DNA from 2 places in the Nocardia sp. NPDC004568 genome. Region 2 is predicted to be linked to the other one. Evidence: riboswitches for the same ligand, from Rfam matches in the RefSeq annotation. Region 2 holds a riboswitch; the other holds the start of a gene.
The links. Region 2 has a riboswitch for cobalamin ahead of metE (5-methyltetrahydropteroyltriglutamate--homocysteine S-methyltransferase). Riboswitches for the same ligand answer to the same signal wherever they lie in the genome.
Positions count from the first base shown of each region.

Region 1: linked by a shared signal. The riboswitch ahead of ABZV91_RS22700 (CbtB domain-containing protein) and the one ahead of metE (5-methyltetrahydropteroyltriglutamate--homocysteine S-methyltransferase) in region 2 are both predicted to bind cobalamin.

Region 1 is NZ_JBEXLL010000055.1:4,815-22,681, reverse strand. It holds gene lysS (lysine--tRNA ligase) at 1-1,327, shown strand, start outside; gene ABZV91_RS22745 (Lsr2 family protein) at 1,445-1,804, shown strand; gene ABZV91_RS22740 (FHA domain-containing protein) at 2,124-2,684, shown strand; gene ABZV91_RS22735 (ATP-dependent Clp protease ATP-binding subunit) at 3,134-5,689, shown strand; gene ABZV91_RS22730 (vWA domain-containing protein) at 5,846-6,487, shown strand; gene ABZV91_RS22725 (histidine kinase) at 6,497-7,606, opposite strand; gene ABZV91_RS22720 (SRPBCC domain-containing protein) at 7,792-8,247, shown strand; gene ABZV91_RS22715 (OsmC family peroxiredoxin) at 8,303-8,746, shown strand; gene ABZV91_RS22710 (hypothetical protein) at 8,805-9,278, opposite strand; gene ABZV91_RS22705 (CbtA family protein) at 9,314-10,105, opposite strand; gene ABZV91_RS22700 (CbtB domain-containing protein) at 10,096-10,290, opposite strand; cobalamin riboswitch at 10,325-10,471, opposite strand; gene mhuD (mycobilin-forming heme oxygenase MhuD) at 10,541-10,855, opposite strand; gene ABZV91_RS22690 (alpha/beta fold hydrolase) at 11,011-11,781, shown strand; gene ABZV91_RS22685 (A/G-specific adenine glycosylase) at 11,802-12,683, opposite strand; gene ABZV91_RS22680 (carbonic anhydrase) at 12,844-13,467, shown strand; gene ABZV91_RS22675 (hypothetical protein) at 13,546-14,214, shown strand; gene radA (DNA repair protein RadA) at 14,221-15,591, opposite strand; gene ABZV91_RS22665 (hypothetical protein) at 15,663-16,298, opposite strand; gene carD (RNA polymerase-binding transcription factor CarD) at 16,780-17,268, shown strand; gene ispD (2-C-methyl-D-erythritol 4-phosphate cytidylyltransferase) at 17,271-17,867, shown strand, end outside.
Region 2 is NZ_JBEXLL010000113.1:206-12,324, forward strand. It holds gene rpmB (50S ribosomal protein L28) at 1-66, opposite strand, end outside; gene ABZV91_RS30430 (DAK2 domain-containing protein) at 384-2,153, shown strand; gene recG (ATP-dependent DNA helicase RecG) at 2,202-4,460, shown strand; gene metE (5-methyltetrahydropteroyltriglutamate--homocysteine S-methyltransferase) at 4,733-7,000, opposite strand; cobalamin riboswitch at 7,152-7,357, opposite strand; gene ABZV91_RS30445 (pyruvate carboxylase) at 7,729-11,127, shown strand; gene rsmD (16S rRNA (guanine(966)-N(2))-methyltransferase RsmD) at 11,124-11,717, shown strand; gene coaD (pantetheine-phosphate adenylyltransferase) at 11,721-12,119, shown strand, end outside.

The DNA.
Region 1 (17,867 bases), on a different contig from region 2:
ACTCGTCGGTGTGGCCGGCCGGGTCATCTTCATGCGAAATACCGGCAAATTGTGCTTCGCTCAGCTACAGGAGGGCGACGGCACCACATTGCAGGCCATGGTGAGCCTGAACGGAGTCGGCGCGGAGGCGCTGGCGGCGTGGAAGTCCGATGTGGACCTCGGCGATATGGTTTTCGTGCACGGTGAGGTCATCTCGTCGCGTACGGGTGAATTGAGCGTCATGGCCGATTCCTGGTCCATGGCCGCGAAGGCGCTGCGTCCGCTCCCGGTAGCACACAAGGAGATGGGCGAGGAGGCGCGGGTCCGGCAGCGCTATGTCGATCTGATCGTGCGCCCGGAGGCCCGCCGGACGGCCCGTACCCGGGTGGCGGTGGTGCGCGCGCTGCGCAATGCCCTGGAACGCCGGGATTTCCTCGAAGTCGAAACGCCGATGCTGCAGACACTGCACGGCGGCGCCGCCGCACGGCCCTTCCGCACCCACTCCAATGCGCTCGATATGGATCTCTACCTGCGCATTGCCCCGGAGTTGTTTCTGAAGCGCTGCGTGGTCGGAGGAATCGAGCGGGTCTTCGAGATCAATCGGAACTTCCGTAACGAAGGTGCCGATTCCACCCATTCGCCCGAGTTCGCGATGCTCGAAACTTATCAGGCGTACGGCACCTACGACGACTCCGCGCGGATGATCCGGGAATTGATCCAGGAAGTCGCCGAGGAAGCGCTGGGAACTCAGGTCGTCACCCTCGCCGACGGTTCGGAATACGACTTGAGCGGGGAGTGGGCGACGGTCGAGATGTACCCGTCGTTGTCGGAGTCGTCAGGGGTGGAGGTCACGCCGGAAACAACTGTTCCGGAATTGCTCGAACTCGCCGATCGAGTCGGTCTGGAAATTCCCGAAGGTAAGGGTTACGGCCACGGCAAACTGGTGGAGGAACTGTGGGAGCACTGCTACGGCGACAAGCTGTACGTGCCCACTTTCGTCCGCGATTTCCCGGTCGAGACGTCCCCGCTGACCAGGCAACATCGGTCGCGGGCCGGTGTCGCCGAGAAGTGGGACCTGTATGTCCGGGGCTTCGAGTTGGCCACCGGCTATTCGGAGTTGGTGGATCCGGTGATCCAGCGCGATCGGTTCGTCGATCAAGCCCGCCTGGCCGCGGCCGGTGACGACGAGGCAATGGTGCTCGACGAAGACTTCCTGACCGCGATGGAGCACGGGATGCCACCGACGACCGGAACCGGTATGGGAATCGATCGGTTGTTGATGGCGCTCACCGGATTGGGAATCCGGGAAACGATACTGTTCCCAATAGTGCGGCCGGTCGGCCGTTGAGCGAGCGGTTTGCAAAGCAGGCTGCTCGTCTTGGAATTTTCCGAATTCGAGGTATTCTTGCCTCGGGTAATCGGCCTGATATTGCAGGCCGTACGATTTCGAGAGGACGTTCATCTCATGGCAAAGAAGGTCACCGTTAGCCTGATCGACGATGTCGACGGTGAGTCCATCGCGGACGAGACCATCGAGTTCGCAATCGATGGGGTGTCGTACGAGATCGACCTGTCGTCGACGAATGCGGCGAAACTTCGGGACGAGTTGGAGCAGTGGGTGACCAGCGCCCGCCGGGTGAGCGGCCGGCGTCGGGTGAAGTCCGCGGTCGCGGCCTCCGGTAGCACCAAGGCCCGCGCCACCATGGACCGCGAACAAAGCGCGGCCATCCGGGAGTGGGCGCGCCGGAATGGTCACAAGGTTTCCGCGCGGGGCCGTATCTCCGCCGATATCACCGACGCATACAACAAGGCCGCGAAGGGATAGTTCTTCTTTCAACCGTCGCGCGTGTGGGTAATTCACGGAACACGCGGACGGCTGGTCTTCTCGATAGCTATCTGGAATTACCGCTGGCCCCGGCGTCGATCGCCGGGGCCGCTGCGCCCGGCGGCGTTCCATCTTGCCCGAGCGGCCGACTGCCCGGCACCATAGGTGTGATCGGCCGGGCGCGGTGCGCCGCAGTGCAAGGGGTCCGCAGTGTTCGGCAGTTGCTGCCGATATGGAGAGGTGAGGTATCGGCGCAGTGTCCGGATCCGTCGGTTCGTTCCTTCGATTCACCGATGACGAAGGCCGCAGGCGCGAGGTGATGTTGAGTCCCGACCGGCAGCGGCTCACCATCGGCCGCTCTGCGGGCGCCGATCTGTCGCTGCGCTGGGACGCCGAGGTATCGCGGTTGCATGCTGCGGTCGAATACCTCGCCGGGCACTGGACCATCGTGGACGACGGCCTTTCCCGTAACGGCACGTTCGTCAACGGCGAACGCATCAACGGTCGCCGCCGCCTCATGCCCGGGGACCGTATCCGGGTGGGCACTTCACTGGTGTCCTTCCACGACTTCAACGGCGTCGCCGACGACGCCACCCGAACCTCCGGTGGCGGTCTGCCGACCGTGCGCTCGCTCACCGAGGCGCAGCGCGGGGTGCTCGTGGCGCTGTGCCGGCCGTTCAAAGGGGATGCCGGCTTCGCCGCCCCGGCCACCAACCAGCAGATCGCCGATGAACTGTTCCTGAGCGTGGACGCCGTCAAGACCCATCTTCGTGCCCTGTTCGCCAAGTTCGGCGTCGAGGACCTGCCCCAGAACCAGAAGCGGGTCCGGCTGGCCGCGCTGGCCATGCGCAGTGGGCTGATCACCGATCGCGATCTCTGACCGGGCGGCCGCTTCCCCGTGCCCGCTCGTACAGTGGCCGCCTGGGTCGGGGAAGCGACCTACCAGGGCTCGCGTCGTCGGACCGCTGCTCCGGCCGGTACTTGCCCGGGCAGACTGCGCGCACCGGGGCAACTGCCTGCCCGGGTCGGGGCGTACCGGGGTCCGCTGTCCGCCGCCGGCCATCTCCCCAGCTCTGGGAGTCGTTCTGTTCGCTCTGGGCAAAACCCGAGTGGGAAACCAATCGGTGGGTAAGGGCGTTATGAGTGAATAGGTCTGCCGTCGGGCCGCATCATTAGGGTGGAGCGGCGGCGGCGTAATCCCCTGCCAACTAGAGTGGGAGGCGGGGGCCGCAACCCCTGGCCTTCATGGCAGGCTGAAGCCGACGGTTGTCCACGACACACCACGGCGTCAGCCGGCCATAGAGTCCGGAGCAGGAGAGTGAGGGAGCGATGTTCGAGAGGTTCACCGACCGCGCGAGGCGTGTCGTCGTCCTGGCCCAAGAAGAGGCCCGGATGCTCAACCACAACTACATCGGCACCGAGCACATCCTGCTGGGTCTGATCCACGAGGGTGAGGGTGTCGCGGCCAAGTCCCTGGAGTCGCTCGGTATCTCGCTGGAGGGCGTGCGCAGCCAGGTCGAAGAGATCATCGGCCAGGGCCAGCAGGCCCCGTCCGGTCATATTCCGTTCACCCCCCGCGCCAAGAAGGTGCTGGAACTGAGCCTGCGCGAGGCGCTGCAGCTCGGTCACAACTACATCGGCACCGAGCATATTCTGCTCGGCCTGATCCGCGAGGGCGAGGGCGTCGCGGCCCAGGTACTGGTCAAGCTCGGCGCCGACCTCAACCGGGTCCGCCAGCAGGTCATCCAGCTGCTGTCCGGATACCAGGGCAAGGAGCCCGTGGAATCCGGCGCCCGGGGCGAGGCTGGTACCCCGTCCACCTCGCTGGTGCTCGACCAGTTCGGCCGCAATCTCACCCAGGCGGCCCTGGAAGGCAAACTCGATCCCGTCATCGGCCGCTCGAAGGAGATCGAGCGGGTCATGCAGGTGCTGAGCCGCCGTACCAAGAACAACCCGGTCCTGATCGGCGAGCCCGGTGTCGGTAAGACCGCCGTCGTCGAGGGTCTGGCCCAGGCCATCGTCAACGGCGAGGTCCCGGAGACGCTGAAGGACAAGCAGCTCTACACCCTCGACCTGGGTTCCCTGGTCGCGGGTAGCCGCTACCGCGGTGATTTCGAAGAGCGCCTGAAGAAGGTGCTCAAGGAGATCAACACCCGTGGCGACATCATCCTGTTCATCGACGAGCTGCACACGCTGGTCGGTGCGGGTGCCGCCGAGGGCGCGATCGACGCGGCCTCGATCCTGAAGCCGAAGCTGGCCCGCGGTGAGTTGCAGACCATCGGCGCCACCACCCTCGACGAGTACCGCAAGTACATCGAGAAGGACGCCGCCCTGGAGCGCCGGTTCCAGCCGGTGCAGGTGGGCGAGCCAACGGTCGAGCACACCATCAACATCCTCAAGGGTCTGCGCGACCGCTACGAGGCACACCACCGGGTGTCCATCACCGACGGTGCCCTGGTGGCCGCGGCCACCCTGGCCGACCGCTACATCAATGACCGGTTCCTCCCGGACAAGGCGATCGACCTGATCGACGAAGCCGGCGCCCGGATGCGCATCCGCCGGATGACCGCGCCGCCGGACCTGCGCGAATTCGACGACAAGATCGCCGACGCGCGCCGGGAGAAAGAATCGGCAATCGACGCGCAGGACTTCGAGAAGGCCGCGCGGCTGCGCGACAAGGAGAAGCAGCTCGTCGCCAAGCGGGCCGAGCGCGAGAAGCAGTGGCGCTCCGGCGACCTGGATGTCGTGGCCGAGGTCGACGACGAGCAGATCGCCGAGGTGCTGGCCAACTGGACCGGTATCCCCGTCTTCAAGCTCACCGAGGAGGAGACCACCCGTCTGCTCCGCATGGAGGACGAGCTGCACAAGCGGATCATCGGCCAGGAGGACGCGGTCAAGGCCGTCTCCAAGGCCATCCGGCGTACCCGCGCCGGCCTGAAAGATCCGAAGCGTCCGTCCGGCTCGTTCATCTTCGCCGGGCCGTCCGGTGTCGGTAAGACCGAGCTGTCCAAGGCGCTGGCGAACTTCCTGTTCGGCGACGACGACGCGCTCATCCAGATCGATATGGGCGAGTTCCACGACCGCTTCACCGCTTCGCGGCTGTTCGGTGCCCCTCCCGGGTACGTCGGCTACGAAGAGGGCGGCCAGCTCACCGAGAAGGTGCGCCGCAAGCCGTTCTCGGTCGTGCTGTTCGACGAGATCGAGAAGGCCCACCAGGAGATCTACAACACCCTGTTGCAGGTCCTGGAGGACGGTCGTCTCACCGACGGCCAGGGCCGGACCGTGGACTTCAAGAACACGGTGCTGATCTTCACCTCGAACCTCGGTACCTCCGATATCTCGAAGGCCGTGGGTCTGGGCTTCACCCAGAGCAACGCCGAGGGCTCGAACTACGAGCGGATGAAGCTCAAGGTCAACGACGAGCTGAAGAAGCACTTCCGGCCGGAGTTCCTCAACCGTATCGACGATGTGATCGTCTTCCATCAGCTCACCACCGAGCAGATCGTGGAGATGGTGGATCTGATGATCGCCCGCGTCGAGCGGCAGTTGAAGAACAAGGATATGGCAATCACGCTCACCGAGAATGCCAAGAACCTGCTGGCCAAGCGTGGCTTCGACCCCGTGCTCGGTGCCCGGCCGCTGCGCCGCACCATCCAGCGTGAGATCGAGGACCAGCTGTCGGAGAAGATCCTCTTCGGCGAGATCGGTCCCGGCCAGACCGTCCAGGTCGATGTCGAGGGCTGGGACGGCGAAGGCTCCGGCGAGGACGCCCGCTTCACCTTCTCCCCGAAGGCCAAGCTCACCAAGGAAGACGGCGAGAAGAAGCCCGAGGTCGTGCTCACCGGCGCGTCCGACGGTCCGACCGAAGCCGCTTCCGGCGAGTAGCCGACAGCGCGGTACACAGGGCCTGCCCACCGGTATCACACCGGTGGGCAGGCCCTTTTCCGTATGTGTGGGGTGCAGCCGGTCGGCGAGAGATCCCGGTCGGTGCGCGCGCGTACGGTGGGGGCAGTTCAGTCGATACGAAGCGGGGGTATCACCATGACGAATCCGGATCTCACCACGATCGCGGTCCTGCTCGACCGCTCCGGCTCCATGCAGACCATCAAATCCGACACCGAAGGCGGCCTGGCCGCCTACTTCGAGGAACAGCGGCAGGTGGAGAAGGCCGTGCGGGTCACCCTCGCGCAATTCGACACCGAGTACGAATGCGTGTACTCGAACATTCCGATCGGTGAGGTGCCCCCACCGGTGTTGCAGCCGCGCGGCGGTACCGCGCTCTACGACGCCATCGGCAAGCTGGTCACCGACCTGGGCGCCGAACTGGCCGGGCGGCCGGAAGACGAGCGACCCGGCACCGTGATCGTGGTCGTCCTCACCGACGGGCACGAGAATTCGAGCCGCGAATGGACGCATGCCGCCGTGCGATCGCTGATCGAACAGCAGCAGAACGTCTACAGCTGGGATTTCCTGTTCCTCGGCGCCAATATGGACGCGGTCGAGATAGGCAGCGCTCTCGGCTTCGCCCCGCAGCAGTCCATCACCTACGGGGCGGCCCCGGCGGGTGTCGCCGGGGTGTTCCGGGCGGCAGGGGCGTATTCACGGCGTCTGCAGGCCCCGGCGGGCTCGGCGCGCGCGGCCGGGTTCACCGAGCAGGAGCGCCGTGAGGCGAAACCGGGCTGAACCGTGCGTTCACTCGGGCGCGGGCCCCGGATCGGCCGGGCCGCCGGTGCCGCCGCGTGGTTCGGCGGTCACCGCTACCGTGGGCGCCGCTTCGCGGGAGGTACTGTGGCCGCTTTCTTTGCGGGCTCGCGGGCGCGCATCCGGGTCGATCGCGATCCGCAGCGGGCGGCTCGGTAGCCGCGCCGCGACCCGGTAGCCGCCGCTGGGTTTGGGGCCGGCGGTCAACGCGCCACCGAGCGCATGGGTGCGCTCTCGCATAGCGATGATCCCCATCCCGCGGGTGGGGCCGGCGTGTTCCGGCTTACCGGTGGGGCGGGTGTTGTCGACGGTGAGATCCACCGAGTCGGCGGAGTAGCGCACCGTGACGGTGGCCTCGGCGCCCGGGGCGTGGCGTACGACATTGGCCAGGGATTCCTGGACGATCTGGGTGGCGGCGTCGTCGATCGCCGCGGGCAGGGAATCCGGGGTGCCGAGGACTCGGGTGTGCACCGTCAGCCCCGCCAGCCTGGGCTTGCGCAGGAGTTCGTCCAGGTCGGACATGGTGGGATCGGGTTCACGAGGTGGTGGGGGCGGCGCTTGCGCGGCGGCCGGTGGGCGGCCGCCGCCTCCGTTCCCGGGCGACCGGTCGGTACCGGGCCGGTCGCGCCGGGCGAAACCGCCGCGGCGGGAACGTCTCGCCCGGTCGCCCGCGGCGAAGTCTTCGCCGCGGGTGGGGCCGTGGTCGTGGGAGGGCTGCGCCGGTGTGCCGGACACGGACTCCACCGACTGGATCGCGTGGCGCAGTGCCTGCACATCCTCGAGCGCATTGCGGCTGGTGGTCTTGATCTCGGCGACCGTACCCGCCGCTTTCGCGGACTTGGCCTCCACTTGCTGGAGAGCCATGCCGGCCTGCACATTGATGAGCGAGAGATTGTGGCCCACCACATCGTGCAGTTCCCGGGCGATCAGTAAGCGCTCCGTGCCGACCTCGAGTTCGCGCTGCTGCCGCGCTACCGTGCGTTCGGCGGTCGTCAGGGCCTGCCGGGTCTGTGCGAGCAGGCGGCGGTGCCGCAGCACTTCGAACAGCGCCGCGGCCAGCGCGACCCAGCCCAGTAGTCCGACCATCTGCCAGCTCGTCATCCTGGACTCTCCACCTGCACCACCCTATTCGCCTGCTGTGCTCGGTCGTCGGCGCACACCCGGAATCCCGGTGCCGCAATGGTATTCCGCGCAGGAACGCGCCGGTTCCGGGTGGGCCGGTCGGTAGCGGCGCGTGATCCCCGCATCTGCGGCAGTACCCGCGCCTGCGCGGGTATGGTCCAGTGATGGTCGACCAGCAAGTGCGTGTACCGGACCTGTCCACACGGCCGTACGAACTCACCGTGGAGCGGGTGATGACCGCTGCACCCGCACTCCTCTACTTGGCGTGGACCCAGGGCTTCGATATCTGGCTCGCGGAACCGTCCTCGGTGCGAATGCGGCCCGAGGTGAACGAGCCCTTCTATTTCGAGACCCGGGAGGAGGACGGGAAATCCCGGCCGCATTACGGTCGTTTCCTCCGTCTGGAACCGGGCCGGCTCATCGAATTGACCTGGGTGACCGGTGCCGGCGGCACCGAGGGCGCGGAAACGGTGGTGCGCGTGGAGTTCGTCAAACAGCCCCGTGGCATCCGGTTGCGGTTGCAGCACAGCGGGTTTGCCGACGAAGCGGCCCGTGACCGGCATCGGGCGGCCTGGCCCGCGATACTGGCCCGCCTCGATGAACGAACTGCGACGAGCTGAGGGTACGAGTAGGTTCGACTCCGACTCGCAACGAATAGTCTTCGAAAGGATCGTGATGCCCACACGTACCGCGCGCACCGCATGGACCGGTGGTCTGCAGGACGGCTCCGGCCAGGTCGAGCTGGTCAGCTCGGGGGTCGGCAAGTACGAGGTGTCGTTCCCGAAGCGGGCGGCCGACGATGCCGACGGCACGACCAGCCCGGAGGAGCTGATCGCCGGAGCGCATTCGTCCTGCTACGCGATGGCGCTGTCGAACGAGATCGCTCAGGTCGGCGGTACCCCGCAGAGCCTCGACGTCTCGGCCGCGGTGACCCTGGGCCCCGACCCGGCGGGCGGTTTCCGGATCAGCCGGATCGCCCTGACGGTGCGCGGCCGGGTGTCCGGGCTCGACGAGGCGGGTTTCGCGGCGGCCGCGGCCGCGGCCAAGGCCGGATGCCCGGTCAGCAAAGCGCTGGGCGGAGTGGACGACATCACCCTCGACGCCGCCCTGGAATCCTGAAACGCCTGTCCCGGGCCCCGATCCGGGCCCGGGACAGCGCACGGCCCCTACCCGAGCCTCACGGTGTCGTGCCCGCTCGGAACCAGGCCCGGGCGCCCGGTGTGTGCATGGCGGGGATCGCGAGGGTTACCGCGCCGAGGTGGCCGACCCGGGTGAGCGCCACGGATACGGTCGTGGCGCTCATATCCGCGAACACACCGGTGCCCCCGTCCATGAGCATTCGCACGGGCTCCACCAGCAGTGAAGCCGTACCGAGCACGCCTATCCCGACGGTGAGCAGATTTCTGGCCCAGCGCTCGCCCCGCAGCATTCGCCACGCGACAACGAGGACCACCAGATAGATCCCGCTGCGCAGCAGCCAACCGCCGGTGAGTGCGCCGATATTCGCGGCGTCGCCCAGCAGCGCACCACGGATCGCGGTTTCGGCGATACCGAAGCCCACGGCCGCCACCAGCGCGATGAAGGCGGTGGTGACGGCCGCGGGCCGCTGAGCGAGTGGGTTGTCCCGGTGGGCGAGTGCAGTGTCGGTCATACGACGACCCTGCCCGGCGACTATCGCGACCCGGATCAACCTGCCGTAGCAGCGGTCTCCGCTACCCGGGTACCGCCGCGGTCGCTCCACTCGGTGAGCGCCGCGAAAGCCAGACCCATACCGACCCACAGCGTGGTCGATACGGCCAGCGACGCCGCGCGGAACTCCCACAGCAGCGTGGCCGGGAAGTCGGCCCCCACCTCGTTCACCCCGGGCAGCAGAACGTAGCCGAGGGTGACGATCAGTACGAAACCGGCCACGGCCGCGACGAGCCGGAGGGATTCGGGCCGCGATCGCAGTGCTCTCCACAGGGACACACCGGCTGCGACGGCCACCAGCCCCAGCAGAACCGCGGCCACCCAGAGCAGTGTGCGTTCGTTGATCGTTTCCGGATCACCGACGGCCGGTGGGTTGGCCGGATATTCGAAGAACGGTACGGCCACCACCGCGACCCAGCCGGCCAGACCGAGCCCGAGAACGAGCCGATGGCCGGGCAGGGCGGTGAACCGCCGGGCGTAGTGCGCCGCGGTCGCGACGATCGCCCCGAAGGCCATCCCGGCCAGCGCACCGGCCAGGAACTGCCCGAACTTCTGCCACGGCCGGCTCACCTCGGCCTCGTCGCCGTGTGCTGTCTCTCCGTGCGTATGTCCGGTGCCGGAGTCATGGGCATGGTCGGGAACGGGAGCCGCGGCCTCCTCGATGGCGATGGCGGCATCGACCTTCGGTTCGCCGACGAAATGACCGACGACACCCGCGAGGAGACCGGCGATCAGACCGGCGAGCAGACCACGGAGCAGCAGGGCACCGAAAGATCCGCTCAATGGCACGGGACACCCAGCAGGTGGCGCCCGTCGTGCATCAGCTCGTGCAGGAACATGCCACCGCGCGATATGGCGCCCTGGTCGAATCCGACCAGGTAGAGCGTCAGCAGTGCCAGCGCGACGACGCCGACGGTGATGAGCACGGTCGCTGCTGTATCGGTAGCCCTGCTCGGAACATGCGCTATGGCCATGGTGGATCCTCTCATCCGGATGCTCGCGTCCGGTTCGCGAGTTGTGCGCAGGTGCGGGTGTCTGACTCTGCCCACCCTCCGGGGTGGACATCACAGTGGCGCGACCGCTCCGGGTTCTCACCGGATTACCGCATCACCTCCGCTTTCACTTGAAACTGTGACACCGGCTGTTGCCGGTCGTCAATATGCGGCGAACAAGCGCTGGCCACGCCTCCGGGGTCGGTGGCGTGGCCAGGGTGTGGGGGACGGGTCAGGAAGCGGATTTACCCGCTACATCGAGTACGACCTCGAATTCCAGCAGCGATGCGCCGGTGGCGACGGGCTTGTTCTGCTGTCCGGCATGTGCCTCCTTGGCGGGACCGTCGCGCCACGCCGTGAAGGATTCCTCGGAATCCCACTGGGTGACCACGAAGTACCGGTTCTCGCCGGCCGTGGGCCGCAACAACTGGAAGCCGAGGAACCCGGGGGAGTTCTCGACCGCGTGCGCGCGATGGGCGAACCGTTTCTCCAGCTCGGGTCCCGCGCCCTCGGGGACTTCGATCGCATTGATCTTCACAACAGGCATACCTCGAGCTTAGGTACAGCGGGGCCGGACGGAACAGTGCCGCACGCCACAGCGGGACGAGCGTGCGGCGACCGTGCCACGCCCGGTGGCGCCCACGCCGGTCTGTGGAGGGTTGTGCATAAACTCTGTGGAGGGTTGTGCATAAACTCGGCCCCGTGTTGCACGACGAAGGTGGGGCAGGGGTCCCGATACTGCTGCTGCACGGGTTGATGGGCAGCGCCCGCACCTGGCAGGGCCAGGTCCGGTGGTTGCGCGAGCACGGCCGGGTTTTGACCTTCGACGCCGCCGGACACGGGCGCCCCGCTCCGGCCGAACTCACCACCGACGCCTTCGTCGCCGATCTGGCCGCAGCCACCGCGCGGATCCCCGAGCCGATGATCGTGATCGGGCATTCGATGGGCGGCCTGCACGGCTGGATGTTCGCCGCCGCGTATCCGGGCCGGGTGCGGGGGCTGGTGGTCGAGGATATGGCGGCCGATTTCACCGGTCGTACCGCCGCCCACTGGGCCGCGATGGTCGAGGCCTGGCCGCAGCCGTTCGCGGACGAGGCCGCCCTGGTGGCGTACTTCGGTCCCGTCGCCGGTCGCTACTTCCGTGATTCCTTCCGGCGGGACCCGGACGGTTACCGGTTGCACGGCGAGGTGGCCACCTTCCGCGATATCTCGGAGGAGTGGGGTACTCGGTCGTTCTGGACGGAGTGGGGGAGGCTCACCGTGCCCACCCTGCTGATCGAAGGCGAACACACCATCACCCCGCCCGGGCAGATGCGCCGGATGGCCGGACTGCATCCGGCCGCCGAGCACGTCCTGGTTCCCGAGGCCGGACACCTGGTGCACGATGATCAGCCGGAACGCTACCGCGCCGAGGTCGAGCGTTTCCTCGCTCGCGTGCTGCGCGAAGCGCCCGAGACCGCCGCCGGGGTCTGAGCGCCCCGGCCGGGGGGCCTTCAGCCCTCTCCGGCGAGGGCGAAGCGTCCGTCGTCGGTCTGTTCGATCAATCCGTCCACCAGCAGCGAATCCAGTGCGCGGTCGCGCTGGCCGGGGTCCCGGGTCCAGGCGAGGTCCAGCCGGACGCGTTCCACCGGCGCGTGCGCCGCCCGCAACACATCGAGCAGACGTCCCCGCGCCTGCCGATCGGTGCCCTCGTATTTCTGGCTCCGGCGCGTCGACTCGGCCACCGGCCGGCCCGCCGTGACCCACGCGCAGCGCGGCAGCGGGCAGCGAGTGCAGTCCGGCGTCCGCGCGGTGCACACCGTCGCGCCGAGCTCCATCAGGGCCGCCGAGAACACCGCGGCGCGGTCGATCCGGCCGGGCAGCAGGGCCTCGGTCTCGCGTAGATCGCGCGCGGCCGGATTCCCGGCCTCCCGTCCGTGCACGGCCCGGGCCACGACCCGGCGAACATTGGTGTCCACCACCGGGACTCGCTGCCCGTAGGCGAAACAGGCGACCGCCCGCGCGGTGTAGGCGCCGATACCGGGCAGCCCGAGCAGCACCTCGACATCGTCGGGCACCTGGTCGCCGTGCTCGGCCGCCAGGACCCGCGCGCATTCGTGCAGGCGCAGGGCCCGGCGCGGATAGCCGAGTTTGCCCCACGCCCGCAGCACCTCGCCCGCGCTCGCCGCCGCCATGGCCGAGGGCACCGGCCAGCGCCGCACCCATTCCCGCCAGATGGGTTCCACCCGCGACACCGGTGTCTGCTGCAGCATGATCTCGCTCATCAGGATCTGCCAGGCGCTCACCCCGGGCCGCCGCCACGGCAGGTCCCGGGCCGTGCGGGCGTACCAGTCGATCAGCGTGTCGGAGTCGATCGCGCCGGGTTCGATCGCCACGGCACCGCGCCCGCCCGAACCCGATTTCCCGATACCTGCGCTGCTCACCGACCCGCTCCGTTCACCTCACCGTGCAGTTCCACCGGTTCGGCGTGGATGGACGCCGCGCTGTAACGGGACGGAAGCAAGCGCGCACATCAAATCGTGCAGAATGGACACCATGCCTCAGTCCAACCCGGTAAGTGCCTGGAAGTCGCTGCGCGAAGGAAACGAGCGCTTCGTGAACGGCACGCTGCTGCATCCTAGCCAGGGAGCCGCCGATCGAGCCAAGCTCGTCGGCGGCCAGCATCCCACCGCCGTGCTGTTCGGGTGCGGGGATTCCCGTGTCGCCGCGGAACTGATCTTCGATCAGGGTCTCGGCGATATGTTCGTGGTGCGCACCGCGGGCCATGTCATCGACGCGGCGGTGCTCGGATCCATCGAATACGGCGTGGGTGTCCTCGATGTACCGCTGATCGTGGTGCTCGGGCACGACAGCTGCGGCGCGGTCAAAGCGACCCTGGATGCGCTGGACGGCGGCGAGGTGCCCGGCGGCTTCATCCGCAGCATCGTCGAGAAGGTGACGCCGTCGATGCTGATCGGGCGCCGCGAAGGACTCGAATCGGTGGACGAACTCGAGGCCCGTCACGTGGTGGAGACCAGCCGCCTGCTGATGGAGCGGTCGATGATCGTGTCCGAGCGGGTCGCGGCCGGTAAATGTGCGATCGCCTGTGTGACCTACAAACTCGTCGACGGCCGGGCACAGCTACACCGGGTGGTCGGTAATATCGGGGAGACCGTCTGACAGGTGGCCCGGCCGTCGGCGCCACCTTCGGGTGTGCCGTTGACGGCCGCCGCCGCCCGCTGCGCTTACCGTTGACACGTGTTGGAACCGACAGGACCGTTACCGCCGGAGATCTACTGGCGGCGTCGTGTGTTCGCCATCGGCGCGCTCGTGGTCGCGCTCGCGGTGGTGATCTGGCTGGCCGTCACCGTCTCCCGCGGCGGTGATTCGCCCGATGCCGCCGCGGCGGCATCGACCTCCGAGACCACCGAGCCGGCCACGAGTTCGGCCTCGTCGTCCAGCACGGCGACCGGCACTCGTGCGTCCGGTACGGCATCCGGTACGCGCAGTACCGAACCCGCCCCGGCGGCCTCCGGTCAATGCGCCGACCAGTCACTGGCCATCAAGGTGTCGGTGGGGCAGCCCACCTACCAGACGGGTGAGGAACCGGTGTTCGGGATCGTGATCACCAATATCTCCGGTGCGCCGTGCACCCGGGACATGGGATCCGGGTTGCAGCGCGTATCGGTGCATTCGCTCGACGGCGGGCGGCAACTGTGGGCGAGCACGGACTGCTTTCCCGACGGCGATCCGGATGTGCGCACCCTGGACCGCGGTGAGCAGGCCGCGTTCACCGTCACCTGGACGGGCGCGACCTCGCAGCCGGAGTGCGCGGGGGAGCGGGTGCAGGTACCCGCCGGCGCCTACAACGTGGTGGCGCAGATGGGTTCGGTGCGCAGCGCGCCCGAACCCTTCAACATCGCCTGAGCGGAGTCACTTCTTCGTCAGGCCGGCCAACCGCAGCGCACCGCGCAGGCTGGACGCTTCGTGCAGGGTCATCGGCGTGGCCTTGCCGTCGGTGCCCGGCGGAACCACCGCGGTGGTGAACCCGAGCCGTTCGGCCTCGGCGAGCCGGCGGGTCACCGAGGTGATCCGCCGGACTTCCCCGGCCAGTCCCACTTCGCCGAGGATCACCCACCCGGGTGGCAGTGCCGTATCGCGGGCCGCGCTGGCGATGGCGAGCGCGACGGCGAGGTCCGCGGCCGGTTCGGTGAGCCGCATACCGCCCACGGTGGCGGCGTAGACGTCCTGTTTACCGACATAGACACCGCACCGGCTCTGCAGCACCGCCAGCACCATGGCCACCCGGTTGTAATCCAGTCCACTGACGGCCCGGCGGGGCGCCGGAGCCTGCGTTTCCACCGTGAGCCCCTGCACCTCGCCGACCAGCGGCCGCTTCCCGTCCATCGCGACGGTGACCGCCGTACCCGGCACCGAATCCGCGCGATGGTGCAGGAAAAGCCCGGAAGGATCTGTCACACAGGCGATTCCGTCGTCGTGGAGTTCGAAACAACCCACCTCGTCCGCACTGCCGAACCGGTTCTTGATCCCGCGCACCATCCGCAACGTGGTGTTCTTGTCGCCCTCGAACTGCAACACCACATCGACCAGGTGTTCCAGCGTGCGCGGCCCGGCGACCGCACCGTCCTTGGTGACATGTCCCACCAGGAGTACGGCGATACCACTCGCCTTCGCCAGCGACGTCAGCGCCGCGGTCACCGCGCGTACCTGGGTGACACCGCCGATCACCCCGTCGGTATCGGCGGCCAGCATCGTCTGTACCGAATCGACCACCAGCAGTGTGGGTTTCACCTGATCGACATGCCCGAGTACCACCGACAGATCGGATTCGGCGGCCAGATACACCCGGTCGTGCACCGCACCCGTCCGGTCGGCGCGCAACCGCACCTGCCCCGCCGATTCCTCCGCGGTGACGTAGAGGGCCCGTTCGTCGCGCTGCCGCGCCCAGCGGTGTGCCACCTCGAGCAGCAAGGTCGATTTACCCACCCCCGGCTCGCCGGACAGCAATACCACCGATCCGGCGACGATCCCGCCGCCCAGCACCCGGTCGAGCTCGGAAACCCCCGTCGGCCGCGCCGTCGTCGTCTGTGAATCGATCCGGGAGATCGGCGCCGCCGCGGTGGTCGGAAGCATGGCCTTTCGCCCCGGCCCCGCCGCCGCGGCGGCCACCGGCATCGCCTCGTCCACGGTCCCCCAGGACCCGCAGCCGGGGCATTTACCGACCCATTTGGCGACCTCGTGCGCGCACTCCGAACACCGATAGACGGCTTTGTTCTTGGTCACTGCCACAGCCGCACCCTACGCAGCACTGCCGACAGTGTTCATTCGCGACGCCGTGGTCGGCGCCGAAGGGCTCAGTGCCCGCCGGCCGAGCCCGTGGTGCTCTTGGAGAGTTCCGATTCGTGCCGAGGCGCTGCCACACCCGCATCGACCGGCACCTGGACCAGAACGTTCCCGTTGTTCTTGAAGTTGAAGGTGACCTCGTAGGTGAGGCCCGGGATGATGTCCCGGGTGAGGCCGGTGATCTCGATGCGGGCCGCTGTGGTCTCGCCACCTTCGGTCTTGATCGTTTCGCCGCTGGTGTGGGTCTCCGCCCCGGCCTGCGGGGTGGAGACGACGACCGTTTCGGAGGGGGCGATCTCGAGTTTGCCGCCTTCACCGGGAGTGATCTGGACGTTCCCGAGGTCGGTGGTGACGCCGGTGAGTTCATCGGCGCCCACCGCGCCGGTGTTCACGATCGACAGCGCGAGCGCGGCCTTGCCGCCGGCGGTGTGGGTGGTGGTGCCGTTGCCCGGGAACACGATGTGCACATTGCGCAGGGCGATATCGCCGGCGTTGGCCGTGTTGCCGTTGATGGCGGCGACCTGTACGGCGGTCTGCGAGATCTGGCCGGCGCCGCAGCCGGACAGGACGAGCGCCGCACCGGCGGCGAGCGCGGCGGCCGCCACCATGCGGCGCCGCCGGGTCGGGACCGGGCCAGCGGCAGTCACAGCAGTCAGGGCAGTCACGGGTTGTCCTCCATGTCCGAGTGGGCGCACTCCAACTAGGCACTGTAGTAGTTGGGTTCGGGCCCGGGACGCACCGGGCGGTGTCAGGGGGGATTACATGCCGGGCGGTGTGTGATTTGTCGCACGTCACGGCGTGTCCGGTGGGTCGGGGATCGTAGTCTCGGGCGCCATCCCGGTTCGTGTTGTGAAACGGCTCGCCGACCGGTGTCGTGGCGGTCCCGGGACGTCGCGCTGACCGGTAACGATCGGGCCTCCGCGACCCGCTTGCGCCGCCGCGCGGAGTGGGTTTTCATATGCCCTCGAAGGGCCCGTGCCCGACACTCGTTCGGGCACAACGTAATGCACACCAAACTCGTCCTGTCAAGCCCCAGTGCCTGGTCGTTGTGGCCCTGACCTGCGCAGTTGATCGCGCCGTTATCGAGTCGCGTGTTAAACTGTGAACATCGAAAGGGGCACGGGACACATGATTTTTAAGGTCGGAGATACCGTCGTTTATCCCCATCATGGGGCGGCTTTGATCGAAGCTATCGAGACCCGCACCATCAAGGGTGAGCAGAAAGAGTATCTGGTCCTGAAGGTCGCACAGGGTGACCTCACTGTTCGGGTTCCCGCGGAAAACGCGGAATATGTCGGCGTCCGCGATGTAGTGGGCCAGGAAGGCCTGGATCGGGTCTTCCAGGTGCTGCGTGCGCCGCACACGGAAGAGCCCACCAACTGGTCCCGCCGTTACAAGGCCAACCTCGAGAAACTCGCCTCCGGCGATGTGAACAAGGTGGCCGAGGTCGTTCGCGATCTGTGGCGCCGGGAACAGGATCGTGGCCTGTCCGCGGGCGAGAAGCGGATGCTGGCCAAGGCTCGGCAGATCCTCGTCGGGGAGCTCGCGCTCGCCGAGGGCACCGATGACGGCAAGGCCGAGACGCTTCTCGACGAGGTCCTCGCCGCGGCTTCCTGATCGTGCACAGAAGAGACGGTCCCGGCCGTGGCGCCGGTCCCGTCACCGCACTGGTTCCTGCCGCCGGTCGTGGCGTGCGCTTGGGTGCAGGCATACCCAAAGCGTTCGTCCCGATCGGCGGCATACCCATGCTCACACTGGCCGTGAACGGGCTGGTGGCGGCCGCGGTTGTCGACGAGATCATTGTGATGGTGCCCGCCGAACACGTCGACCGGACGGCAGCTCTCCTACCCCCCGATGCTCCGGTGCGGATCGTGGTCGGCGGCGCCGAGCGCACCGATTCGGTACGCGCCGGCCTCGCGGCCGCCGGTGATACCGCGTTTTTCCTGGTGCACGACGCGGCCCGTGCGCTCACTCCGCCCGCCCTGATCGCCCGGGTGGTGGACGAACTGCGCGCCGGTCATCCCGCGGTCGTGCCCGCGCTGCCGGTGGTGGACACCGTGAAAACCGTCGATCACGGCGGGAAGGTCACCGGGACACCGGATCGCGGCGTATTGCGCGCCATCCAGACTCCGCAGGGCTTCGCCGCGCGGGCGTTACGGGCCGCCTACGCCGACGCGGGTTCGGCGACCGATGACGCCGGCCTGGTCGAGCGCCTG
Region 2 (12,119 bases):
GTGCGAATGCGAGACCGATTTACCGAAGCCGGGGCCTTTGGCGCAGACGTCGCAGACGGCAGCCATAGTCGCGAACTCCTTCATGTCATCATGGGGGACCTGCCACCGGTACAGCGGTCGATCCTGATCAATGTCGTCATGCCCGCCGACGAGCATCGGCGGATTCGATGACCATCGGACAGCGTCGACCGATAACGGCCGCGCCAGGCAACCCTGCAAGGGTAGCCCGACCCGCTGCGATCCACCAAACCGGGGTTGATCCATCAAGCCGCAGTTCATCCGGCGAACCCACATGAGGCGCCGTAGACGCGGCCCGTCCCGGGCCGCGGTGTCGGGCGCGGCCGCTAACCTGGCGTTCGAATTCTGCGACGACGAGGAACGAGGTGACGGTGCCCGAGACCCGGCAGGTGCGCGGCGACGGTTCGCCGGCCACCGGATCCGCGGACGGCGGGCTGGGCGGGGCCGAACTCCTGGCCTGGGGCCGTCTCTGTGTGGCCGCGCTCGAACAGCGTCGCGCGGAGATCGATGCCCTCAATGTCTTCCCGGTCCCGGATTCCGATACCGGGACCAACTTGCTGGCCACCATGCGCGCCGCCGTCGCGGAAGCACAGCGCTCGGCGTCGGGTGCCGACGGGGAGCCGGACCGGCCGCCCGCCGGTGTGGTCGCCGCGGCACTGGCCCGCGGCGCGACCGCGGGGGCCCGGGGTAACTCCGGCATCATCGTGTCCCAGGTGCTGCGGGGTTTCGCGGACGCGACGGTGGACGCCGGGCTGACGGAACCGACCTACCGGACCGCATTGGCGCGGGCGGCCGCACTGGTCCGGGGCAGCCTGAGCGATCCGGTGGAGGGCACCATCCTCACGGTGCTCGACCGGGCGGGGGCCGCGGCGCAGCACTGCGCCGAACCCGGGCTGGCGGCGGTGGTGCGCGCCGGAGCCGACGCGGCGGCTCGGGCGCTGGAGGACACTCGCGACCAGTTGGCGGTACTGCGTGACGCCGGGGTCGTGGACGCCGGTGCGCGCGGGTTGCTGGTCCTGCTGGACGGGCTGGTCACCGTGGTGACCGGCGAAACCCCCGCGCGGGCCGAGTACCGGCCCGCGGATATCCGCACGCCGCCGGCCCGGCCGGAATCGGCGCAGCGCTACGAGGTGATGTATCGGATCGACGGGGGGCGCGCGGATCTCGCCGGCGCACTGCGCTCGCGGCTCGCCGCCCTGGGAGATTCGGTGGTGGTGGCCGCCGACGGCACCGGTGGCTGGTCGGTCCATGTGCACTGCGCGGACGCGGGGGCGGCGGTGGAGGCCGGGCTCGCCGTGGGCCGCCCGGTCGCGATCCGTATCGAGCACCTGACCGAAATCCCCGCACGCGGTGGGATCACCGGGCACAGCGGCCCGCATTCCGGTGGCGCCGTGGTCACCGGGGTGCGGGCAGCGGCCGACAGCCGGCAGGCGCACGACCGGGCGGCCCGGCAGATCAGTGGGCGCATCGGTGAACCCGCCGATCGCGGGGTGCTCGCCGTCGCGTCCGGCGCCGGTGCGGCGGCGCTCTTCGAAGCGGGGGGCGCGGTGGTGCTGAACGCCGGGCAGACGCTGGACTCGGCGGTACTGCTGGCGGCCGTCCGGCAGCTCCCGCATCGGGAGGTGCTGGTACTCCCCAACGGTGCGCTACCGGCCCATGGGCTGGTGGCGGTCGGTGCCGCGGCGCGTGACGCGCGCCGGGACGTGCTGCTGCTGCCCAGCGCCAGCATGGTCCAGGGGCTCGCGGCGCTGGCGGTCCACGATCGGGCCCGGATCGCCGTGGACGATGCCTTCACCATGTCCGAGGCGGCCGCGAGCACCCGCTGGGGCGCGCTGCGCCGGGCCGCCGGCCGAGCGCTCACCATGGTCGGGACCTGCGCGCCCGGCGACGGACTCGGCCTGGTGGGCCACGATGTGGTGGTCATCGACCGGGATCCCCGGGCCGCGGGACAGACCCTGCTGGACCGGATGCTCGGACTCGGCGGCGAACTGGTGACCCTGCTGGTCGGCGCGGCGGCGCCGGACGGGCTCGCCGACGACCTCGCGCGGCATATCGGTGACGAATTTCCCGGTGTGGAGGTCACGGTGTATGCCGGAGGCCAGCAGGGCGACCTGATACAGATCGGTGTGGAATGAGTATCCGCCGGACCCGCCGCCGCGGGCCGAGGGGACAGGAGTAGCGCGATGGCGACACTGAGCGACCGGCTCGACCATCTGCTCGGCGCGAAGGCCGCCGCGTCACTGGCTGACGCGTTCGATATGCAGACCGTGGAAGATCTGCTGCGCCACTATCCGCTGCGATACGCCACCCAGGGGCAGCCGCTCACCGAGGAGGCGCCGGAGGACGGAGCGCATATCACGGTGATCGGGCGGGTCACCAAGGCGGACCTGCGGCCGATGCGGCAGCGGCGCGGGTCGTTGCTGAAGGTGGTGCTCGATACCGGTGGCGGGCGCGGCGTGGATGTCACGTTCTTCAACGGCGACAAGGTGAAATACGCGGTCCGCCCGGGTGTTCGGGCCATGATGTCGGGCACGGTCAACTATTGGCGGCCCGGTCAGTGGAATCTCAGCCATCCGGGATATCTGATCCTGCCGGAGGCCGACGACGAGGAACCGACTCTGACCACCGTGCGCGGCGGGGGCGACCTGCGCGGGATCGCGCAGAGCGCGAAGGGCGCGGGCGGTGTGGACATGTCCTTCTTCGACCGCGAGTTCATCCCGGTCTATCCGGCGACAGCGAAGGTGCAGAGCTGGGAGATCCTGGCCTGTGTCCGGCAGATCCTCGATCAGCTCGACCCGCTGGCGGATCCGCTGCCCGCCGAGGTGCGCGACGAACGGGAACTCATGCCGGTCGGCGACGCGCTGCGCCTGATCCACCTGCCCGAACGCACCTCCGATATCGAACGCGCCCGGGAACGGCTGCGTTTCGACGAGGCGCTGGCACTGCAGCTGGTCCTCGCCGAACGCCGGCACGAGGTGGCCGGTCGTACGGCCCGGGCCTGCCCGGTGCGGGCGGACGGAATCGTCGCCGCCTTCGACGAGCGGCTGCCGTTCGAACTCACCGCGGGACAGCGCGGCGTCATCGGCGAGATCTCGGCGGATCTGTCCCGGGAACAGCCCATGCACCGGCTGCTACAGGGCGAGGTGGGTTCGGGTAAGACCATCGTCGCGTTGCACGCCATGCTGCAGGTGATCGATGCGGGTCAGCAGTGCGCGCTGCTGGCGCCCACCGAGGTGCTCGCCGCCCAGCACTACCGGTCGCTGCGGGCGATGCTGGGCGATCTCGGGCAGGCGGGGGAGCTGGGCGCGGCCGAGACCGCCACCCGGGTGACGCTGGTGACCGGTTCCATGCCGGCCGCGGCGAAGCGAGCCGCCCTGCTCGCGGCGGTCACCGGGGAGGCGGGCCTCGTGATCGGCACCCACGCGCTGATCCAGGATTCGGTCGAATTCTTCGATCTGGGTCTGGTGGTGGTGGACGAACAACACCGGTTCGGCGTGGAGCAGCGCGATGCGCTGCGGGCCAAGGCGAAATCGGGTTTCTCCCCGCATCTGCTGGTGATGACCGCGACCCCGATTCCGCGCACCATCGCCATGACCACCCTGGGCGACCTGGAGACCTCCACCCTCACCGAACTGCCCCGCGGGCGTTCGCCGATCCAGTCGAAGGTGGTACCGCGCCGGGTACATCCCAACTGGGTGGACCGGGCGTGGGAACGGATCACCGAGGAGGTGGGCGCGGGCCGGCAGGCCTATGTCGTGTGCTCGCGGATCGGCGACGACGAGGACGGTGCCGGGACGAGGGGCAAGAAAGCCGTGGACAAGGAGGCCCCGCCCACCCAGGCCGTGGTCGACGTCTTCGACCGCTTGCGTACCGGACCGCTCGCGCGGCTGCGGATCGGGCTGCTGCACGGACGGCTGCCGTCGGATGAAAAAGACCAGGTGATGCGCGACTTCAACGCCGGCGATATCGATGTGCTGGTCTGTACGACCGTGGTCGAGGTGGGCGTGGATGTGCCGAACGCGACCGTGATGGTGATCGTGGACGCCGACCGGTTCGGGGTGAGTCAGCTGCACCAGCTCCGGGGCCGGATCGGGCGCGGCGCGCATCCCGGATTGTGCCTGCTGATCACCGATGCCGCGCCCGGCGGCCCGGCGATGACCAGGCTGGAGGCCGTGGCCGCCACCACCGACGGCTTCGAACTGTCGGTACTCGATCTGCGGCAGCGGCGCGAGGGCGATGTGCTCGGCGCGGCGCAGTCGGGCACCACCCGGTCACTGCGCCTGCTGTCGCTGCTCGACGATCTCGAGGTCATCACCGCCGCTCAGGAACTCGCCCGCACCGTGGTGCAGCAGGATCCCGGGCTGACCCGGCATCCCGGCCTGGCGGCGATGATGCACGCCGCCGTCGATTCCGAACGCCTGGAGTACCTGGCCAAATCCTGATCGCCGAGCGCGGGAACCGGGCCGGGACGCTCGGCGTCAAACCTGGCAACGGAATCGCCGAGGGGAAAGGGGTTGGCGTCGTGGAGGAAAGACAGGGGTGCCGGGCGGTACGGCGGGGGCCGTCCGCGCCGGCCCGGACCCGGCCGGTGCTGCGGGTGGCGCAGACCTGCCCGCACTGTGTGGCCCGGCGGACGAAACGCCGGGAACCCGGGGCCGGGGAACTGGAGGGCTGAACGGCCCGGGCCGCGCGAGGTGCGGCCCGGGCCGGGATTTCAGCGGACGCCGCGGGCGGCGGCCACCATATTGCGCAGGGATGCCTCCACCTCGGCCGGGCCCCGGGTCTTCAGGCCGCAGTCGGGATTGACCCAGAGACGTTCGGCCGGAATCGCTTCCAGAGCGGCGCGCAGGGACGCCGTGATCTCCTCGACACCGGGCACCCGGGGGGAGTGGATGTCGTAGACACCCGGACCCACACCGGCGGCGAAGCCGGAGGCGTTCAGATCGACCAGTACCTCCATATGCGAGCGGGCGGCCTCGAGGGACGTGACATCGGCGTCCAGCCCGGCGATGGCGTCGATCACCTCACCGAACTCCGAATAGCACAGGTGGGTGTGGATCTGGACGGAGTCGGCCACTCCGGAGGTCGCCAGCCGGAACGCGTGCACCGACCAGTCCAGGTACTCCCGCTGATCGGCGTCGCGCAACGGCAGCAGTTCCCGCAGCGCGGGCTCGTCGACCTGGACGATCCGGATCCCCGCGTTCTGCAGATCCACTGTCTCGTCCCGGATCGCCAGCGCCACCTGCCGGGCCGAATCCGCCAGGGGCTGGTCGTCGCGGACGAAGGACCAGGCCAGGATGGTGACGGGGCCGGTGAGCATGCCCTTGACCGGTTTGTCGGTGAGCGACTGCGCGTAGGTGATCCAGTCCACCGTCATCGCGGCGGGACGGGAGACATCACCGAACAGGATCGGCGGACGCACGCAGCGGGTGCCGTAGGACTGGACCCAGCCCAGATCGGTCGCCGCGAATCCGTCGAGCTGTTCGGCGAAGTATTGCACCATATCGTTGCGTTCCGGTTCGCCGTGCACGAGTACATCGAGCTCGAGTTTCTCCTGCAGGGCGATGACTTCGCCGATCTCCGCCCGCATGCGCCGGACGTATTCGGCCCGGTCGATCTCCCCGGCCCGCAGCGCCGCCCGGGCCCGCCGGATGGCCGGGGTCTGCGGGTAGGACCCGATCGTGGTGGTCGGCAGCGGCGGCAGGTGCAGACGTTCCCGCTGCAGGGCCCGGCGCTGTTCGGCGGGGGCCCGCCGCACGGCGTCCGCGCCCAGCGCGGCCAGTCGCGCCCGCACCTGCGCATTGCTGAGCCGCGGATCGGCGCGGCGACTCGCCGTGGCGGCGCGGGCGGCGCCCAGTTCCGCGGCGATCGCCTCGGTGCCGGAGTGCAGGCCCGTCGCCAGTATCCGCACCTCGGCCGTCTTCTCGGCACCGAAGGCGAGCCAGGAGCGCAGCGCGTCGTCGAGCCGCGTCTCCGGCGCCAGCGAGTACGGGACGTGCAGCAGCGAGCACGACGTGGAAACCGCCAGCGCCCCCACGCTGCCCAGTAGGCCGGCCAACGTCGACAGTGCGCTGTCGAGATCGGCGCGCCAGACATTGCGACCGTCGACGACCCCCGCGACCAGCAGTTTGCGCGTCAGCGCGGGGAGCGACGCCACGGCGGCGACCTCGGTGCCCGCGACCAGGTCGACGGCGATACCTTCGACCTCGGTGGCGGACAGCGCTTCCAGCGCCGCGCCCGGATACCCGAAATACGTGGCCACCAGCACCGCCGGTCGCCGCGGCACGGCGGTGAGCTCGGTGTACACCCGCCGGACCGTCGCCAGTTCCGCGGCGGTGAGGTCGGTGACCAGGGCGGGTTCGTCGAGCTGTACCCAGCCCGCCCCCGCGTCGGCGAGCAGCCGCAGCAACTCGCCGTACAGCGGGATCAGTTCGTCTATCCGGTCCAGCGCGGCACCGCCGGTGGTCTTGGCCAGTTTCAGGAAAGTGACCGGTCCGATGACCACGGGGCGGGCCGGCACGCCGAGTTCGACCGCCTCGGTCACCTGCGCCAGCAGATCTTCCGGATCCAGGCCGAAGGTGGTGTCCGGGCCGAGTTCGGGGACCAGGTAGTGGTAGTTGGTGTCGAACCATTTGGTCATCTCCAGCGGTTCCACCGATTCGGTTCCGCGCGCGGCGGCGAAATAGCGGTCCAGCCGATCCTCGATCCCGGCGACCCGGACGGGCAGGGCGCCGAGGAGGGCGGCCGTATCGAGCATCTGGTCGTAATAGGAGAAGGTGCCGACGGGGATCGAATCCAGGCCGGCGGCGGTCAGAGCGGCGTATTGGTCGCGGCGTAGCGCACGGCCGGTCTCGTGCAGCTGCGCCGCATCGATGCGGCCCGCCCAATAGGACTCGATCGCGCGTTTGAGTTCCCGGCGCGGACCCACCCGGGGCAGACCGAGAATTGTTGCGGTGAACGGGCTGTGCGAAGTAACAGTCACGGTGTTCTCCAGTGCTGAAGTTCGACGGACGTCGCCGTTCCCGGGCGCACGGCACCGATGAGACCCCGAACGGCCCGGCCGGGTGGTCGGGTCGTATGTCAGCACTGGTGGACCGCGGCGCCCGCTCCACGAGGCGACGGCCACCGGATACGGCGTATCCGGTACAACCGGCAGGTCTTCGGACTCGCGGGCACCGGCCTGTCGGCCGACCTACTGGCCGTCGCTTCCCAGGCGTGTCGCCCAGTGCTGATGACGGCGGTCGTTCCTGCTCACCGCTGCGGGACAGTTCCGGACTTCCACCGGATTCCCTCTCACCCGCGTGATGCGGGCTTCGGCGCCGGGGCGGACGTTCGGGGCTCCTCGCCGTCCGGCCGGCGGACCAGCTGCGTGCTCCACCATAACTCGGCGCCGCGCGGCGGCACGAGCGGTCCGGCGGTCCGCCGCGCACAACGGGGTCGCCGCGCGGGTGGACGGCGCGCCGTTACGGTGGTGGTGGCGCGGTTGCGGGCGGGCCGCCACCGGAGGACCATTCGGCGACGGTGCCCGCGCGTCCGGGAAGTAGCGGGGTGGTGGCCGGCCCACCGGAACCGCACAGAAGCGGGTCGCGGGCGGTGAGATATGACGGCGCGGTGAACTCTACTTCGCACCGTTGCCATACCCCGATGTGAAGATTCTGCGAAGTGGACTTCGCTGTCGATCCTGGGTGTGGCGCCGGGTACGTTGGTTCAATGTTCTCGAAAGTCTTGGTTGCCAACCGCGGCGAAATCGCCATCCGAGCCTTCCGCGCGGCGTACGAGCTCGGTGTCGGAACGGTTGCCGTCTTCCCGCACGAGGACCGTAATTCGGTCCACCGCCTGAAGGCGGACGAGGCATACGAGATCGGCGAGGAAGGTCATCCGGTCCGGGCCTACCTCTCGGTCGACGCCATCATCGACGCGGCCAAGACCGCGGGCGCCGACGCGATCTACCCCGGCTACGGCTTCCTGTCGGAGAATCCCGATCTGGCCGCGGCGTGCGCGCGGGAGGGCATCACCTTCATCGGACCGTCGGCCGAGGTACTCGAACTGGCGGGCAACAAGGCCCGCGCGATCGCCGCGGCGCGGGAGGCCGGGCTGCCGGTGCTGGATTCGAGCGCGCCCTCGGCCGATGTGGCGGAGCTGCTCGCCGCCGCGGAGTCCATGGAGTTCCCGGTGTTCGTGAAGGCCGTCGCCGGTGGTGGCGGGCGCGGCATGCGCCGGGTTGCCGAGCGGTCGGGATTGCGGGAGGCGATCGAGGCGGCCTCGCGCGAGGCCGAGTCGGCGTTCGGTGATCCGACGGTGTTCCTCGAGCAGGCGGTGGTGAACCCGCGGCATATCGAGGTGCAGATCCTGGCCGATACCCAGGGCGAGGTGATGCACCTGTTCGAGCGGGACTGTTCGTTGCAGCGGCGGCACCAGAAGGTGATCGAGCTGGCTCCGGCCCCGAATCTGGATCCGGAATTGCGGGACCGGATCTGCGCGGACGCGGTGGCCTTCGCCCGGCAGATCGGTTACAGCTGTGCGGGCACGGTGGAGTTCCTGCTCGACGAACGCGGCAATCATGTGTTCATCGAGATGAACCCGCGGATCCAGGTGGAACATACGGTCACCGAGGAGATCACCGATGTGGACCTGGTGCAGTCGCAGCTGCGGATCGCGGCCGGGGAGAGCCTCTCGGATCTGGGCCTGAGCCAGGACAAGGTGACCATCCGCGGTGCGGCGCTGCAGTGCCGGATCACCACCGAGGACCCGGCCAACGGATTCCGCCCCGACACCGGCCGCATCACCGCCTATCGCACCCCCGGCGGCGCCGGGATCCGGCTCGACGGCGGCGCGAACCTGGGTGCGGAGATCGGCGCCTACTTCGATTCCATGCTGGTGAAGCTCACCTGCCGGGGCCGGGACTTCCCGGCGGCGGTGGCGCGGGCCCGGCGGGCGCTGATGGAATTCCGGATCCGCGGTGTCACCACCAATATCCCGTTCCTGCTCGCGGTACTCGGCGACGACGATTTCACCGCGGGCCGCATCACCACCTCGTTCATCGACGAGCGCCCGGAGCTGCTGGCCACCCGCGAACCCGCCGACCGCGGCACCAAGATCCTCAACTATCTGGCCGATGTCACGGTGAACAAACCGCACGGTGCCCGGCCGACCGCGGTGTATCCGCACGACAAACTGCCCACGATCGATCTGTCGGTGCCGCCGCCGGACGGTTCGCGGCAGAAGCTGCTGACGCTGGGCCCGGAGGGATTCGCGCAGGCGTTGCGCGCGCAGAAGGCGGTCGGGGTCACCGACACCACCTTCCGCGACGCCCACCAGTCGCTGCTCGCGACCCGCGTACGCACCAACGGGTTGCTCGATGTGGCCGGGCATGTCGCGCGACTGACCCCGGAACTGCTGTCCATCGAAGCCTGGGGCGGGGCGACCTACGATGTGGCGCTGCGCTTCCTCTACGAGGACCCGTGGGAGCGGCTGGCCGCGCTGCGCGAGGCGATTCCGAACATCTGCCTGCAGATGCTGCTGCGCGGCCGCAACACCGTCGGCTACACCCCCTACCCGGAGCGGGTGACGCGGGCGTTCGTGGCCGAGGCCACCGCGACCGGGATCGATATCTTCCGGATCTTCGACGCGCTGAACAATGTGGACCAGATGCGTCCGGCCATCGACGCGGTCCGCGAAACCGGCACCGCTGTCGCCGAGGTCGCGCTGTCCTACACCGGCGATCTCACCGACCCGGACGAGAAGCTCTACACCCTCGACTACTACCTGAAGCTGGCCGAGCAGATCGTGGACGCGGGCGCGCACGTGCTGGCGATCAAGGATATGGCCGGACTGTTGCGCGCGCCCGCCGCGGCGAAACTGGTGACCGCGCTGCGCAGCAATTTCGATCTGCCGGTCCATGTGCACACCCACGACACCCCGGGCGGGCAGCTGGCCACCTATCTCGCCGCCTGGCAGGCCGGCGCCGACGCCGTCGACGGCGCGTCGGCCGCCATGGCCGGTACCACCAGCCAGCCCGCGCTCTCGGCCATCGTGGCCGCCGCCGCGCACAGCGAATACGACACCGGGCTGAATCTGCGCAACGTCTGCGATCTGGAGCCGTACTGGGAGGCGCTGCGCAAGGTGTACGCGCCCTTCGAATCCGGCCTGCCGGCGCCGACCGGGCGCGTCTACACCCACGAGATCCCCGGCGGTCAGCTGTCGAATCTGCGCCAGCAGGCCATCGCCCTGGGGCTCGGCGACCGGTTCGAGGAGGTCGAGGCGAAATACGCGGCCGCGGACCGGTTGCTGGGCCGGCTGATCAAGGTCACGCCGTCCTCCAAGGTCGTCGGCGACCTGGCGCTGTCGCTGGTCGGCTCCGGTATCGAGATCGAGGATTTCGCCGCCGATCCGGGGCGCTACGACATCCCCGATTCGGTGATCGGCTTCCTGCGCGGCGAACTCGGCACTCCGGCCGGTGGCTGGCCCGAGCCGTTCCGGGAGAAGGCGCTCGCCGGCCGGGGAGCGGCCAAACCCGAATCCGAGTTGTCCGCCGCGGACGAGGCGGGCCTGGCCGGTACCTCCGGGGAGCGCCGCGCGACCCTGAACCGGTTGCTCTTCCCCGGCCCGACCGCGGAATTCCTGGCGCACCGGGAGAAGTACGGCGATACCACCGGCCTGTCGGCCAATCAGTTCTTCTACGGCCTGCGGCACGGCGAGGAGCACCGGGTACAGCTGGAGAAGGGCGTCATCCTGCTCATCGGGCTGGAGGCGATCTCCGAACCCGACGAACGCGGGATGCGCACGGTGATGTGCATCCTGAACGGGCAGTTGCGCCCGGTTTCCGTGCGGGACCGGTCCATCGCCAGTGAGATCCCGGCCGCGGAGAAGGCCGATAAGAACAACCCGCATCACATCGCGGCACCCTTCGCCGGTGTCGTGACACTGACCGTGGCCGAGGGCGAAACGGTCGGCTCGGGCGACACCATCGGCACCATCGAGGCCATGAAGATGGAGGCCGCCATCACCGCGCCGCGCGGTGGTGTGGTGGGCCGGGTGGCCATCGCGCAGGTGCAGCAGGTCGAGGGCGGTGATCTGCTGGTCGAGTTGGGCGAGCGCGAATCCGAATGACCCGGATCGTCGCCGGGACCGCCGGGGGGCGGCGCCTGAGGGTGCCGCCGGCCGGAACCCGGCCCACCTCGGACCGGGTGCGGGAGGCCGTGTTCTCCTCGATCGAGGCGTGGATGGATCTCGCGGGCGCCCGGGTGCTCGACCTCTACGCCGGCTCGGGCGCGCTCGGGCTGGAGGCGCTGTCGCGCGGCGCCACGGCCGCGCTGCTGGTCGAATCCGACCGGCGGGCGGCCGGGGTGCTGCGCGGCAATATCGCCGAACTCGGGCTGGGCGGTGCGCAGGTGCGGGTCGGGACGGTGACGCAGGTGCTCGCCCACGGCGGCGCGGGCGCTTTCGATCTGGTGTTCACCGATCCGCCCTACGAGCTGACCACCGCCGCCGTCGAGGGCGATCTCATGGCGCTCGCCGCACACGGTTGGCTCGCCGAGGAAGCGTTACTGCTGGTGGAACGCTCGGCGCGGTCGGCCGAGATCGCTTGGCCCGCAGGCTTCGAGGGGCGCGCCGCCCGGCGTTACGGAGAGACCCGGATCGAGTCGGCGGTGTATGTGGGCGCGACCCCGGCGGACCCGGGCGAACCTGCTAGCGTCTGACCCATGGCAGGAGCTCTGTGCCCGGGATCCTTCGATCCGGTGACCAACGGCCATCTCGATGTGTTCCGGCGGGTCGCCGAACAGTTCGACGAGGTCGTGATCACCGTGATGATCAACAAGAAGAAGCAGGGCATGTTCTCGATCGACGAACGGATCGATCTGCTGCGCGACGCCACCACGGACCTGCCGAACGTGCGGGTCGCCTCCTGGGACGGCCTGCTGGTCGATTTCGCCCGGGAGCAGGGCATCACCGCCATCGTCAAGGGGCTGCGCGACGCCGGGGACTTCGGCTACGAACTCCAGATGGCGCAGATGAACAAGAAGCTCTCCGGGGTGGACACCTTCTTCATCGCGACCAACCCCGCCTTCGGCTATCTGTCCAGCTCCCTGGTCAAGGAAGTG